DNA from 2 places in the Delftia sp. WSY_16 genome. Region 2 is predicted to be linked to the other one. Evidence: predicted binding sites of a transcription regulator. Region 2 holds the regulator's gene; the other holds the start of a gene.
The links. Region 2 encodes LexA, which represses DNA repair genes until DNA is damaged. Its sites were predicted from a motif close to ACTGTATNNNNATACAGT; they were not measured.
Positions count from the first base shown of each region.

Region 1: the regulator LexA is predicted to act here: its motif matches at 4,728-4,745, upstream of ACF8O7_RS06900 (PA0069 family radical SAM protein).

Region 1 covers NZ_JBICKS010000011.1:110,265-117,380, reverse strand. The annotation lists gene ACF8O7_RS06930 (cytochrome ubiquinol oxidase subunit I) at 1-514, shown strand, start outside; gene cydB (cytochrome d ubiquinol oxidase subunit II) at 533-1,684, shown strand; gene cydX (cytochrome bd-I oxidase subunit CydX) at 1,734-1,859, shown strand; gene ACF8O7_RS06915 (GbsR/MarR family transcriptional regulator) at 2,058-2,654, opposite strand; gene ACF8O7_RS06910 (acyltransferase family protein) at 2,822-3,979, shown strand; gene rnk (nucleoside diphosphate kinase regulator) at 4,053-4,457, opposite strand; gene ACF8O7_RS06900 (PA0069 family radical SAM protein) at 4,752-5,894, shown strand; gene ACF8O7_RS06895 (LysR substrate-binding domain-containing protein) at 5,911-6,762, opposite strand; gene phnD (phosphonate ABC transporter substrate-binding protein) at 6,944-7,116, shown strand, end outside.
Region 2 covers NZ_JBICKS010000040.1:268,338-275,453, forward strand. The annotation lists gene crcB (fluoride efflux transporter CrcB) at 1-299, shown strand, start outside; gene ACF8O7_RS20920 (ATP-binding protein) at 478-1,029, shown strand; gene ACF8O7_RS20925 (FecR domain-containing protein) at 1,087-2,064, opposite strand; gene ACF8O7_RS20930 (sigma-70 family RNA polymerase sigma factor) at 2,069-2,545, opposite strand; gene ACF8O7_RS20935 (helix-turn-helix transcriptional regulator) at 2,703-3,584, opposite strand; gene ACF8O7_RS20940 (MFS transporter) at 3,726-4,907, shown strand; gene ACF8O7_RS20945 (hypothetical protein) at 4,991-5,398, opposite strand; gene lexA (transcriptional repressor LexA) at 5,561-6,235, opposite strand; gene ACF8O7_RS20955 (asparaginase) at 6,334-7,116, shown strand, end outside.

The DNA.
Region 1 (7,116 bases), on a different contig from region 2:
CGCGCTGCTGCTCAAGCGCTACGTGGACGACCCGCGCCAGGCCACGGACGCGCAGATCGCCCAGGCCGCCTGGGACACCGTGCCGGCCGTGGGGCCGCTGTTCTGGGCCTTCCGCATCATGGTGGGGCTGGGCATGTTCTTCATCGCGCTCACGGCGGCCTTCTTCTGGCTGTCGGTGCGGCGCAGGCTGGACGCCCATCCGTGGATGCTCAAGCTGGCCGTGATCGCCATTCCCCTGCCCTGGATCGCGGCCGAGTGCGGCTGGATCGTGGCCGAGGTGGGCCGCCAGCCCTGGATCATCGAAGGCGTGCTGCCCACGGCGCTGGCCGTCTCCAACCTGGGCGCAGGCACGCTGCTGCTGACGATTGCAGGCTTCATCGCCATCTACTCCGTGCTCTTCGTCATCGAGATGAAGCTCATGGTGAAGGCCATCCGCAAGGGACCGCAGGAGGAAAGCGCACCGCACCTGACCACCTACTTCCCGCTGATGCAAAAACTCGCCCGCGGGCAATGACCAAGGGAGATTGTCACCATGATTCTTCACGAACTGATCAGCTACGACGTCCTGCGCCTGCTGTGGTGGGGCCTGCTGGGCGTGCTGCTCATCGCCTTTGCCGTCACCGATGGCTTTGACCTGGGCGCTGCCGCGCTGCTGCCGCTGGCGGCCAGGACCGACGTGGAGCGCCGCGTCGTCATCAACTCTCTGGGCCCGGTCTGGGAAGGCAACCAGGTCTGGCTCATCCTGGGCGGCGGCGCCATCTTTGCGGCCTGGCCGCAGCTTTATGCCGTGTCGTTCTCGGGCTTTTACCTGGCCATGTTCGCGGCGCTGGTGGCGCTGATCCTGCGGCCCGTGGCCTTCAAGTTCCGCAGCAAGCGCGAGGAGCCGGCCTGGCGCGCGCGCTGGGATGCCGTGCTGTGCATGGCCGGCGTGGTGCCCGCGCTGATCTTCGGCGTGGCCCTGGGCAATGTGCTGCAGGGCGTGCCCTTCCGCCTGGCGCCCGACATGCGCATCTACTACGAGGGCACGTTCTTCGGCCTGCTCAACCCGTTTGCGCTGCTGGCCGGCCTGGTCTCGCTGTGCATGCTGCTCATGCATGGTGCGTCCTGGCTGGTGTTCAAGACCGAGGGCGATGTGGCCGCGCGCGCGCGCCGCCTCGGCATGGTGGCGGCCGTCGCCACCACGGTGCTGTTCGCGGCGGCCGGCGTGTGGCTGGCCGCGCTCAACGGCTACCGCATCACCAGCGAGGTCAACACCACCGGACCGTCCAACCCGCTGTTCAAGACGGCTGCGCTGCAGGCGGGCGCCTGGTTTGCCAACTACCAGGCCCGGCCCGTGCTCTGGGCCGTGCCGGCCATCGGCCTGCTGATGCCGCTGCTGGCGGCGCTGGGCCTGTGGCTGCGCCGCGAGTGGTTGGCCCTGCTGTCCAGCGGCCTGGGCATTGCCGGCATCATCGCCAGCGTGGGGGCGTCCATGTTCCCGTTCATCCTGCCCTCGTCGCTGAACCCGCAGCACAGCCTCACGGTCTGGGACTCTTCGTCCAGCCATGTGACGCTGTTCATCATGCTGGTGTGCGCGCTGATCTTCGTGCCCCTCATCGTGGCCTACACCAGCTGGGTCTACAGCGTGCTGCGCGGCAAGGTCGACCCGATGGCCATCATCGAGGGCCGCGGCCACTCGTACTGATCCACCGAATCAAGCAACGACATTCAACGTCAAGAAAGGACACAACACCATGTGGTACTTCGCCTGGTTGCTCGGCCTGCCGCTGGCGGCCGCCTTCGCGGTGCTCAACGCGATGTGGTACGAACTTATGGACGACGAGGCCACGCGCCGCGAACTCCTGGCCCGGGAGAAATAAAGCTCCCCCGAGGCGCTTCGCGCCTTCCCCCTCTCTCTTCGGGAGGGGGACGACACCCTCGCTGCGGGGGCGGCCCTTGCTCGGTGTCCCTCGCTTTGGGCTACGCCAGTTTTTGCACGCGCTTACCGCCAATGAAGCATTGCTGTAAACACAATGAGCTCCCTCGGGAGCTCATTTTTGTACGCAGGCTTGCCAGGTTCAATCGTCGGTGTCGTCCGCCTTGGCGCGGCCCTTGCCGCCCGTGATGCGGTCCTTCAGGTCCAGCAGCCGGGTCACGGCCGTGCCCATGCCCATGAGCTGCATGGCGGTCTCGGGCGACAGGCGCTGCACGTCGTCGAACCAGTTCATGAGCCGGTCGATCAGCTCGTACATGTCGCGCATGCGCTGCTGGGCGTAGCGCTCTTCTTCGGTGGTGACTTCCTCCAGCATGGCGGCGCGCAGCATGGACTGGGTGGGCTCGATCTCGCGGCGGCGGCGTTCCTCGGCCAGGCGGCGGAAGATTTCCCAGACATCCTGCGGCGCCTCGAAATACTCGCGCCGGTCGCCGGGCTGGTGGCGCAATTGCACCAGGCGCCAGGCCTGCAATTCCTTGAGCCCCATGCTCACGTTGGAGCGCGAGAACTCCAGCGTCTCGGCGATCTGGTCGGCATTGAGCGGCTCGGGCGAAAGAAACAGCAGAGCGTAGATCTGGCCTACCGTGCGGTTGATGCCCCAGCGGCTGCCCATCTCGCCGAAGTGCGAGACGAACTGCCGGTTCAACGCCGGAAGAGGTTTGGGTTGCGTCATGGCATGCATTGTGCCCTCGCGTGCCGGCATGTCCTGTGCGGCTTGGAAAGCGGTGCGTCAGCTTTCTGCAAGACGCGGTCAAAAGGCGCACAATGGCGCCTTTGCGGGCTTGCGGCCAGGCGGCCCGGCCCAGCGCCTCCCGCTTCCCGACCCGTTCGCAGATTGCAGATTGCCCCATGTCCCACGCTAGCCGCAGTGCGCTGATCGACTGCACCAAGGGCCTGGCCTGTGCCGCCATCGTCTGGCACCACCTGGCCTTCTACGGCCCCATGTCCGATATCGCCCATCCGGCCGCGCCGGACCTCATCGACTGGCTCTATGAATATGCGCGCATGGCCGTGCAGATCTTCCTGGTGCTGGGCGGCTACCTGGCGGCAGCCAGCATGGCGCCGCAAGGCCACGGCCAGCACTGCGATCCGTGGTCGCGCATCGGGCGCCGCTTCGTGCGCCTGGTCGTGCCCTATGCCGTGGCCCTGGTCGTGGCCATCGTCGTCTCGGCGGCCGTGCGGCCCTGGTTCGACCATGCCTCGGTGTCGGGCGAGCCCGATCTCTGGCAGCTGGTGGCGCATGCGCTGCTGCTGCAGAACATCGTGGGCGAGGAGTCGCTGTCCGCCGGCGTCTGGTACGTGTCCATCGACTTCCAGCTGTTTGCGCTGACGGCGCTGCTGCTGGCCGGCACGCGCTGGGGCGGCGCCTTGCTGCGCCGCCGCTTCGGTGGCCAGGCGCTGTCGCGCTGCTGGCCCTGGACGCTGAGCGTGGCGCAGGCGCTGGTGGTGATCGGCGTGGCGGCCTCGCTGCTGGGCTTCAATCTGGATGCGCAATGGGACGTCTGGGCGCCGTACTTCTTTGGCGCCTACGGCCTGGGCATGCTGGCCTACTGGGCCGCGCATGCGGACAAGTCCTCGACGGCCTGGAGCTGGTCCCTGCTGATCGTGGCCCTGGTCGTGGCGGCGCTGGCACTGGAGTGGCGCGACCGCATCGCACTGGCCGGTGCCACGGCGCTGGCCCTGGCCGCGGCCATGCGCAGCCCCGCGTTTGCCCAGGCACAAGGCTGGGCGCCGCTGCGCCGGCTGGGCAAGATTTCGTACTCGGTGTTTCTCGTGCACTTCTCGGTCTGCCTGCTGGTCAACGCCGTGGAAAGCCATTTCTGGCCGCAGTCCATTCCCGCCGCCCTGCTGGGCATGTGCACGGCCTTTGTGCTGTCGATTGCGGCCGGCCATCTGCTGTACGAGCGCGTGGAGCGCCACGTTCCCAGCTGGCACATGGCGTTGCGCTGGCAGGCGGGCCTGGTGGGCACCGGCCTGATCGCGGCATTTGTGGCGGGCCTGCGCTGAGGCGCGGTGCGTCAGTCCACAAACAACAAAGGCAGCCGGTGGGCTGCCTTTTTCGCTTCACGCCGGTCGGCGTTCAACGGTGCAGCTCGCCTGCGCTTTCCGGCTGGAACTCGATGGCATCCACGCGCACGGTGACCTGGCCCGAGGGGCCGGGCATGCGGGACTGGTCGCCCACGCTCAGGCCCAGCAGGGCAATGCCCACGGGCGCGAACACCGACACCTTGTCGGCGCTGCCATCCATCTCCTTGGGATAGACCAGGGTCAGCGTATTGGTCTTGCCCGACTCCAGCAGCGTGAAGCGCACCGTGGAATTCATGGTCACCACGTTGGGCGGCATTTCCTTGGGCTCGAGCACGTCGGCACGGTCCAGCTCGGCCTCGAGCGCCTCGCGGCCGGGAAAGGCGGGCTGCTTGTCCAGCAGGGCCTCGATGCGTTCCAGGTCCAGGGACGAAAGAATGATGTGGGGCTTGCGCTCCATGGTGTTGGCTCCCTTGTGTGCTTGCGCCGTGGCTGCAGTGAAGGGCAGCGGCGCCCAAACGGACAAAAGCCCGGGCAACGCGGTTGTCCGGGCCAAGGCATCTTCAGAAAAGAGAAAAGCACCAAGTTGGTGCGATAAGGCCATTGTGCAGGCCCGTGCGCGTTCTGCCAAGCGAACCCGCACGGTGCGGTGCGGATTGGCGCGGGCACTTGCCAAGCCGGCAAAACCCACTTCGCAACCGCAGGCATGCGGGGAGTGCTTGTTGGTATGGCTGTATTTTTATACAGTTGCTTCATGCTTTCCAGTCCTCCCACGCCTCATCACGACACGGCCCGGGTGCCCCTGCACCCCATCAAGGGCCGGGGCGCAGCCAGCCAACTGGCCCACCGCTTCACCACCGATCCGCGCGAGGCCTTTGACGACGGCTGGGGCAGTCTTGAGGCGCCGGCCGAAGGCGAAGAGGCCGCTGCGCTGCGCACCGAACTGCGCTGGGAGCAGGCCCGCTCGGCGCTGAGCCGCCACCAGTCGCCCGACCTGCCGTTTCACATGGGGCTCAATCCCTACCGGGGCTGCGAGCATGGCTGCATCTATTGCTATGCCCGGCCCACGCACAGCTACCTGGGCTGGTCGCCGGGGCTGGACTTCGAGACCCGGCTCATCGCCAAGCAGAACCTGCCAGAGCTGCTGCGCGCCGAGCTGTCGCGCGCCAGCCATGTGGCCGCGCCCGTGATGCTGGGCTCGGTCACCGACTGCTACCAGCCCGTGGAGCGCGAGCTGGGGCTGACGCGCCGCCTGATCGAAGTGCTGGCCGAGGCGCGTCACCCGTTTTCCATCGTCACCAAGGGCAGCGGGGTGGAGCGTGACCTGGACCTGCTGGCCCCGCTGGCGCGCCAGGGCCTGGCCTCGGTGCACATCACGCTGACCACGCTGGATGCCGACCTGGCCCGCCACCTGGAGCCGCGCGCCGCCGCGCCGTACCGCCGGCTGCGCAGCATCCGCGCGTTGACCGAGGCGGGCGTGCCCGTGGGCGTGAGCCTGGCACCGCAGATTCCCTTCATCAACGAAGACCTGGAGAAGGTGCTGGAGGCGGCCGCCGACGCAGGCGCGCGCCACGCCTTCTATGCCGTGCTGCGCCTGCCCTGGGAAGTGGCGCCGCTGTTCGAGCAATGGCTGCAGGTGCACTACCCCGACCGCGCCCGCCGCGTGATGGAGCGCGTGCGCGACCTGCACGGCATCCAGGGCGAGCAGCGCGAGGCCGGCCGCGTGTACAACGCCGAGTTCGGCCAGCGCATGAAAGGTACTGGCCACTGGGCCGAGCTGCTGCGCCAGCGCTTCGCCCTGGCCTGCCGTCGGTACGGATTCAACCGCGAGCCGCTGCGGCTCGATTGCAGCCTCTACCATCCGTCGCTGCTGCTGCCGCAGCGCAGTCTGTTCTGAGCGCGGACCGGCAGGCTCAAACCGCCTCCAGAAACGACCTCACCAGCAGGCTGTCGCTGCGCTCGCGCATGCAATAGACATAGGTGGTGGTGCTGGCCGGGTCGCCCGCGATGCGCAGCGGGCGAAAGCGCGGGTCGGGGATGAATTCGGCTTCGGACACGGCGCCCAGTCCCAGGCCGCGCGCCACGGCTTCGCGTATGGCTTCGCGGCTGCCGATCTCCAGCTCGGTGCGCGGCTGCACCCCGGCGGCCTGCAGCACCGATTCCAGCGCGGTGCGCGTGGTCGAGCCGTGCTCGCGCAGCAGCAAAGGCTGGCCCTGCAGTTCGGACAGCGCGATTTCGCTGCGCCGCGCGAAGGGATGGGCCACATGGGCGAACAGCACGATGGCGTGGCGCGCGTACTCGCGTGCCAGCAGCTCCGGGCGGTCGTAGAGGCCGGCGAGCACGGCCACGTCGGTGTCGTAGCGTTCCAGGTCGGCCAGCACCTGCTGCGAGTTGCCCATGCGGATGGACAGCTGCATGCCCGGGTGCCGTGCGCGGTAGGCGGCCACCATCTCGATCACATGGAAGGGCCCCACGGCGCCGATCTTGAGCTCGCCCTGGTGCAACTGCCCCGAGTCGCGCAGGAAGAATTCGGCCTCGGCCTCCAGCGCCATGATTTTCTGCGCCATGGGCAGCAGTCTGGCGCCTGCGCCCGTGAGCGTCATGCGGTAGCCGCGGCGGTGGAACAGCTCGATCTGGCTTTGGCGCTCCAGCGTGGCGATCTGGGTGGAGATGGTGGGCTGGCTCACGCCCAGTGCGCGGGCGGCGGCGCTGAGGCTGCCATGGTGGGCGACGGCGATGAAGGCGCGGTAGCGGGCGTTGCTCACGAAAGTCGGTATCTCAAGGTTTTGTCTATGGATGCTGTCAAAACCGATTCTGAAACTTTCACATGGCAGAAATATGTCGCTCCTAGCATTCAGCCATCCCCACCCGCTTGGCGATTTGACCGGCGATTCACGGATCCACCGATCCGCCGATGTGCCTGACCTGATGCAAAGGAACACTCCCATGAAGATGAACCGCAAGACCTGGCTGCGCCATGCCGGCGCCGTGCTGGCCCTGGCCGCCACCGCCTCCACCGCTACCACTGCCGCCTTTGCCCAGAGCGCCGAGCTGCGCGTGGGCCTGATCCCCTCGGAGGACGCGCAGGCCATGATCCGCGCCAGCCAGCAGGTCATGGA
Region 2 (7,116 bases):
TGGTGGGCAGTGCCTATCCGCTGGGCACCTTGGCGATCAATGTGCTGGGCGCTTTCGTGATGGGGGTGGTGGTGGAGTGGTTTGCGCTCAAGACTTCGCTGCCGCAGAGTGCGAGGCTGTTCATCACCACGGGCATTCTGGGCGGCTTCACCACGTTTTCGACCTACGCACTGGAGATCGGCATGCTGTACGAGCGCGGCGACTGGCTCGCTTCCGTGCTGTATGCGCTGGGTTCGCTGGTGCTGGGCGTTGCCGCGCTGTTTGCGGGGCTGGGGCTGGTGCGGATGGTGGCCCATTGAGGCGCCCTGATTGCGCTATGCTGTGCGCCATGGCCCGCCTGAACGCAACGCAGATTATTCGCACCATCCATTGGATGGTGGGTTAGCCAGCGGCCTTCGGCGCCATGCAACCCGCCCAGAGGAGGCGGGTTTTTTCATTCCGCCTCCAGGGTTTTCACAAGCCTTTCAGGAGATGGATATGCAGGTTTTCGAACCGTCCCGCCATGCGGACGACGCCCAGGCCGATTCCCGCGCTGCGCGGCCGGCCACGCTGCACATGGTCTGCGGCAAGATCGGCTCGGGCAAGTCGACGCTGGCACGGCAACTGGCGGCGCAGCCCGGCACGGTGCTGGTCAGCGAGGATTCCTGGCTGGCCGGTTTGTATCCTGGCGAGATGCAGTCGGTGGCCGACTATGTGCGCTGCAGCGCGCGGCTCAAGGGATTGATGGGGGCGCATGTGCAGGCGCTGCTGGATGCCGGCGTTTCAGTGGTGCTGGACTTTCCTGCCAACACGCTGGAAGGCAGAGGTTGGGCGCGCAGCGTGTTCGAGAGGGTGGGTGCCTCCCACCGCCTGCATTTCCTGGATGTGCCCGATGAGGTCTGCAAGCAGCGCCTGCGTGCGCGCAATGCGGCGGGGGATCATCCCTTTCAGGCCAGCGATGAGCAGTTCGACCTGATCACCAGCTACTTTGTCGCGCCTTGCGCACAGGAGGGCTTCGACGTGGTGCATCACCCGTATGTGCGGGCCTGACCGCAAAGGCCGTGCGGCCGCCGGCTCGCCCACTGGAACGCCTCCTAGATCGCCTACTCAATCCCCGCCAGACCGTGCCTGCACTTGCACCCAATAGCGTGTACGGGTGCTCAACTGCAAGGGGAAGCGGCTGACGAGCGCGGCCAGGGCGCGATCGGTGTCGTCCACGGGAAAGGCGCCCGAGACACGCAGGCCTGCCACCTCGGGCGTGCAGCCCAGGTAGCCGGGCCGGTAGCGGGCGAGGGCGTCGATCAGCTGGCCCAGCGGCATGTCCAGCGCGATCAGTCCGCCTTCGTGCCAGCTGGCGGCAAAGGGATCGGCAGACGCGGGTGGCTGGGCGGCGCTGGCCGAGAAGGCGGCGTGTTGCCCGGCCTGCAGCTCGGTGGGGGTGGCTTCGCTGTCCAGGGGCTGCAGGCGCACGGTCTTTTCCTGCACGTTGACATGGCACAGGCCGTCGTCCGCGACATGGACCGTGAAGCGCGTTCCCAGGGCCAGTACATGGCCTTGCGGGGTTTGCACACTGAAGGGGCGGCCCAGTGCGTCTGGCCCGGTGGCGACGAGGATGCGGCCGCGGTAAAGGCGCAGCAGGCGCTGGCGGTCGTCGAAAGCCACGTCCACGGAGGTGGCTGTATCCAGGGCCACCAGGGAGCCGTCGGGCAGCGTCAGGTCGCGGCGCTCGCCAGTGGCGGTGCGATGAGCTGCCTGCCAGTGCTCGAGCGGCGCGCCTTTCCAGGCGAGCCAGGCCGTGGCACCACTGCCCAGACCAAGGGCCACAGCACGCACCGCAGAACGGCGATTGGGGTCGGAGCGGCGGCCCAGCGCCTGGCGCGCCAAGGGTGCGGGCAGATGCGACAGCTGTGCGGTGACGGATTGCACGCGCAGCCAGGCGCGCTGGTGGGCGGGGTCGGCCTCGTGCCAGTCCGTCCATGCCTGCTGCAGGCTTGGCGTCACCGCGGTGCCGCGCAGTTTCACGTGCCAGGCAGCGGCCTCATGCAAGGCCCGTCGGTCGTTGCTTTCCAAAGATCCCTCGCCCATGTGGCTATGCCAGGACCAGGCAGCAATGCTCCATCGCCCGGGTCAGGTAGTTGCTGACGGTGCGCAGCGACACGCCCAGGCGCTCGGCGATCTCGGGGTAGCTCAGTTCCTCGAAATGGGACAGGACGAAGGCTTCGCGCACCTTGGGTGCAAGGCCCTGGAGCATGCGGTCCACGTCGAGCAGGGTCTGCTGGACGATGGCCTGCTCCTCGGGCGAAGGCGCCAGCGACTGCGGCAGCTGTGCAAGATAGTTCAGATAGGACTGCTCCAGCGTGCGGCGGCGAAACAGGTCGGTGACCAGGCCGCGGGCGATGGTGGCCAGGTAGCGCCTGGGCTCGCGGATGTCCTGCTGCGGCACTGGCGAGCGCAGCAGGCGCACGAAGGTGTCCTGGGCCAGGTCGGCCGCATCGTCACGGTTGCCCAGGCGCTTGCGCAGCAGGCTTTCCAGCCAGGGATGGTGATTCTGGTAGAGGCTGTGCACGGAGAGGGCTTGTGCGAAAGAAGCGGGGAGGCCGGGCGTAGAAGCCGAGATGGGCAACGTGGCGGTCTCGGTTGCAAAAGATAATAAGAATGCTTATCAATTATCTTTCACGCAGGCTTTACTCCTGAGGACTGGGTATCTTTCTGTTGCATGTGCGCTACAGGGAGATGCTGGCGGAACTTCCACGCCGGCCCTGCGCCGGGCGATTGCGCTGGTAGGCGCTGGGCGGAGCGCCAAAGCTGCGCCGGAAGACGGCGGTGAAGGCGCTGGGACTGTCGTATCCATGGGAGAGCGCCACTTCCAGGACCGAGGCGCCAGCGGCCAGCCGGGGCAGGCTGAGCAGAAGACGGGCCTGGCGGCACCATGCGCCGAAGTTCATGCCGGTCTCGCGCAGGAACAGGCGTGCCAGCGTGCGGGGATGCATGTGCAGCCGCTGTGCCCAACTGGCCAGGCCGGCGTCCTGCGATGGGTCGTCCACAAAGCTGCGGCAGCAGGCGGCCAGGGCGCCATGCCGGGGCATGGGCACGTGCAAGGACAGGGCGCGGGCGCGCTCCATTTCGTCGAGGATCAACTGCATGACACGCTCCTCCCTGCCGCCCAGCGGGTAGTCCATGGGCAGCTCGATGGCCTCCAGCACGAGTTCGCGCAGCAGGGGCGTGACCTGCATCACTCGGCAGTCTTGCCACAGGCCGGGCCGCAGCCCCGGCTCCACGAACACGGTGCGCATGGCCACGGGGCCGGCGGCCATGTGGATGGCGTGCAGGGCCTGTGGTGGAACCCAGACGGCGCATCCCGGGGGGACGACCCAACTGCCCGAATCCGCGCGGATCAGCATCACTCCCTCGGTGGCATGCAGCAGCTGGCCGCGGCGGTGGGCATGCGGTGCGATGGCAGCGCCGGCCGCCATGTCTGTGGCAAAGGCCACGACCGGGCGGGCCGTGTGCTCGCCGTGCGGGGGCAATGGAGCGGCCGCAGGCACGTCATCCAGGCAGGCGCGGGTGCGGGCATGGGAAAGTGGGCCACTTTGCCGGGTTGTCATTTTCTCGACGATTGTTGTTGCTTCGTAGCAGGAATGCAGATCATGCACTTCCTACGATGACCCACTTTCAATCCGCAGGAAAGTGGCAGGTATGGAGATGATTTCCCTTTCGAGAATGACGGACGTGACAGGAGGCAGGGCATGAACCGCGCACGTCTGGGGCTGCTTACGGGCACGCATGCCATCAACGACCTCTACCAGGGACTGGTTCCTGCGCTGTTGCCCTTCATGGTGCTGGAGCGCGGCTACAGCTATACGGAAGCCAGCGGCCTGATGCTGGCGGCCACGGGCCTGTCGAGCATGGTCCAGCCGCTGTTCGGCCTGTATGCCGACCGGTCGCCACGGCCCTGGATGGTGCCGGCCGGCTTTGTGGTGGCCGCCCTGGGCCTGGCCCTGGTGGGCATGAGCCCGGACTACTGGGTCAGCTGGTTGGCTGCCGTGCTGTGCGGCCTGGGGATCGCGGCCTACCATCCGTCCGCAACGGTGGCGGCCCGCATGGCGGGCGGCAGCTCGCAGAAGGCGATGAGCGTGTTTTCGGTGGGCGGAACGGCGGGAGCATCGTTCGCTCCCATGCTGGCTGCGGCCGTGGTGGGCGCAGGCGCCTTGCACCGCAGCTGGATGCTGGCCCTGCCTGCAGCGGCCATGCTGGTGCTCTGGTATGCCTGTACTTGGCGGGATGGAGCCAAGGACCATTGCGCCACCCGGCGCCCGGCCGTGGCGCAGGGCGAATTGCCCGCCAACCACTGGCGCGCCTTCTTCCTGCTGTGCGGGGTCATCGTCTGCTGGTCGATTCCCTATGTGACGGTGCTGTCCACCCTGCCCATGTTCGTGACGCGCGAGCTGGGCGGCTCGGACTTCATGGGAGCGGCCACGCTGACCTCATTCACAGCCGCTGCGGCGGTGGGTACTTTGCTGGGGGGCACGCTTGCAGATCGCCGGGGGCGCATGCAGGCCATCCGCGCCGGCTACCTGCTGGCATTGCCTGCTCTGGCGGCCCTGGCCCTGGCCTCCACGCCATGGATGGCGCTGGCCTGCACCATGGCCCTGGGCGTGTGCATGTTTCTTCCGTTTGCCGCCCAGGTCACGCTGGCCCAGGACTATCTGCCGCGCAACCAGGCCACGGCCAGCGGGCTGACCCTGGGGCTGGCCATGTCGATGGGTGGCATGGTGGCGCCGTTGTTCGGCATGCTGTCCGATGCGCGCGGACTGCGTTTTTCGTTGAGCGTCGTGCTGTGCATTCTGTGCGTTGCCGCGGCGCAGGCGTGGTGCATGCGCAATCGGCGCAGCGAGGGAAGTGCTGCACCGGCGGCTGTCAGGGCCTGATGCGCAGCCCCTGCCGCTGGGCAAGGCAAGAGACAGGCCCGGGCTCTCGCAGACCGGGTGGACGGGTTGGTCTCAGGGCGACCTCAGGCCGGTGTCTGCGCGCCGTGCGCTTCCATGCGTTCCAGGGCGGCACAGACATCGGCCATGCGGCCCGAGATGAACAGGCATTCGGGCTGCTCCTGCGGCGAGCGCTGGATGATGCGCAGACCCGAAGGCAGGGCCTGATCTGCCGGAAGGGAGGGCAGTTCGGGTTGCAGGGGCAGCAGCAGCTGCGCATCCCTGTGTTCTGGCAGCCGTGCTGACTTGCTGCGCCGCTGCTGGCTGCGGCGGCGTGCCTTGCTGAAGGACAGGATGGTCGCCTGCTCGGATTGCACAGGCGATTCGGGCTGGATGGTGCGCATGGCGGGCTCCATGGCGGCGGCGGGCAGGCGAATGCCCTGTGCCAGGCGCAGGAAGGACAGAGAAGACAGTGTTGGCAGAGCGAATCCCATGTGACGACTCCTGTTGGCGTATTTCAAAGAGGCATGGACACAGGCAGGATTGCGGTTTGCGGGCAAAGCTCCGCCAAGGGCGAAGCTGCAAGGCTTCGCGCCTACCACCTGGGCGGTGCATGAAATAGGGGGTGGCAACCCGTGCAGGGCTGCCCGTCCGGCTTACATGGACATGCTGTTGCGGATCAGCCCCACGGCCAGGCCTTCAATGGCAAAGGCCTCTTCGGGAGCGACGCGGATCACCGGGTAATCGGGGTTTTCCGGCAGGAGCTCCACGCCCTGCGTGGTGCGGCGCAGGCGCTTGACGGTGACTTCATCTCCCAGGCGTGCCACGACGATCTGCCCGTTGCGGGCTTCATGCGCGGACTGCACGGCCAGCAGATCGCCGTCCATGATGCCCGCGTCGCGCATGGACATGCCGCGCACGCGCAGCAGATAGTCCGGGCGGACCTGGAACAGGCTGGGTTCGACGGAATAGGTCTGGTCGATATGTTCCTGGGCGAGAATGGGCGAGCCCGCCGCAACGCGGCCCACCAGCGGCAGCATCAGCGGCGCCAGGGCCGACAGCGGCAGCCCGAAGCTGGTGCCGCGTGCGGCATTGATGTTGCGCACGGTGTCGGTACGCAGGCGAATGCCGCGGGAGGTGCCGCTGACCAGTTCGATCACGCCTTTGCGGGCCAGGGCCTGCAGATGTTCCTCTGCTGCGTTGGCGGACTTGAAGCCCAGCGTGTTGGCGATTTCCGCGCGGGTGGGGGGCGCGCCCGTGCGGGAGATGGCGGCCTGGATCAGGTCCAGGATCTGTTGCTGGCGGGCGGTGAGCTTGGGATGGTCGAGCATGGCGTGCGTCCGGTCCTTGAATTCAGATGACAGGCAGAGAAGTCATCTGATGATTTATACAGTATCTGTATTTTTAACCAGTTTTCCAAGAGGTGCAAGTGGGGCAGTCAAAGTTGGTGATTCTTGGCACGGGCGGCACCATCGCCGGCCGGGCGGATTCGCAGTCGCAGGCAGTGGGATACAAGGCCGGACAGATCACGGTGCAGTCGCTGCTCGATGCCGTGCCGGATCTGGAGCAGCAGGCGCTGGGGCCTGTGCAGACGCAGCAGATCGCGCAGGTGGACAGCAAGGATATGGACTGGCCCGTGTGGCGCGCGTTGCTGCGTGCCTGCACGCAGGCGCTGGAGGATGCGGACACACGCGCCGTGGTGATCACGCATGGAACGGACACGCTGGAAGAGACGGCCTGGCTGCTGCACAGCCTGCTGCCTGCCACCAAGCCCATCGTGCTCACTTGCGCCATGCGCCCGGCCACGGCCCTGCTGGCCGACGGACCGCAGAATCTGCGCGATGCCGTGACCGTGGCCGCCAGCGGCGGGCGCAGCGGTGTGTGGGTGGTGGCCGGCGGCGAAGTGCATGCGGCGGCCCAGGTGCAAAAAGTCCACCCTTACCGACTGCAGGCCATGCGCTCCATGGAAGGTGGCCCGCAGGCCGTGGTGGAGGAAGGACGCGTGCGCTGGCTGGTGCCTGATGCGCCGGTCACGCCGGTCGCCCCCGTTGCGCGGATGGTGATTTCCGCTCCCGCGCTGTCTGACCTGCTGGCGCTGGATGAGCTGCCCTGGGTCGAGGTGGTGTTCAGCAGTGCCCTGGCGCGAGCCTGCGGCGTGGATGCGCTGGTGGCCGCAGGCGTGCGCGGCATCGTGGTGGCCGGCACGGGCAAT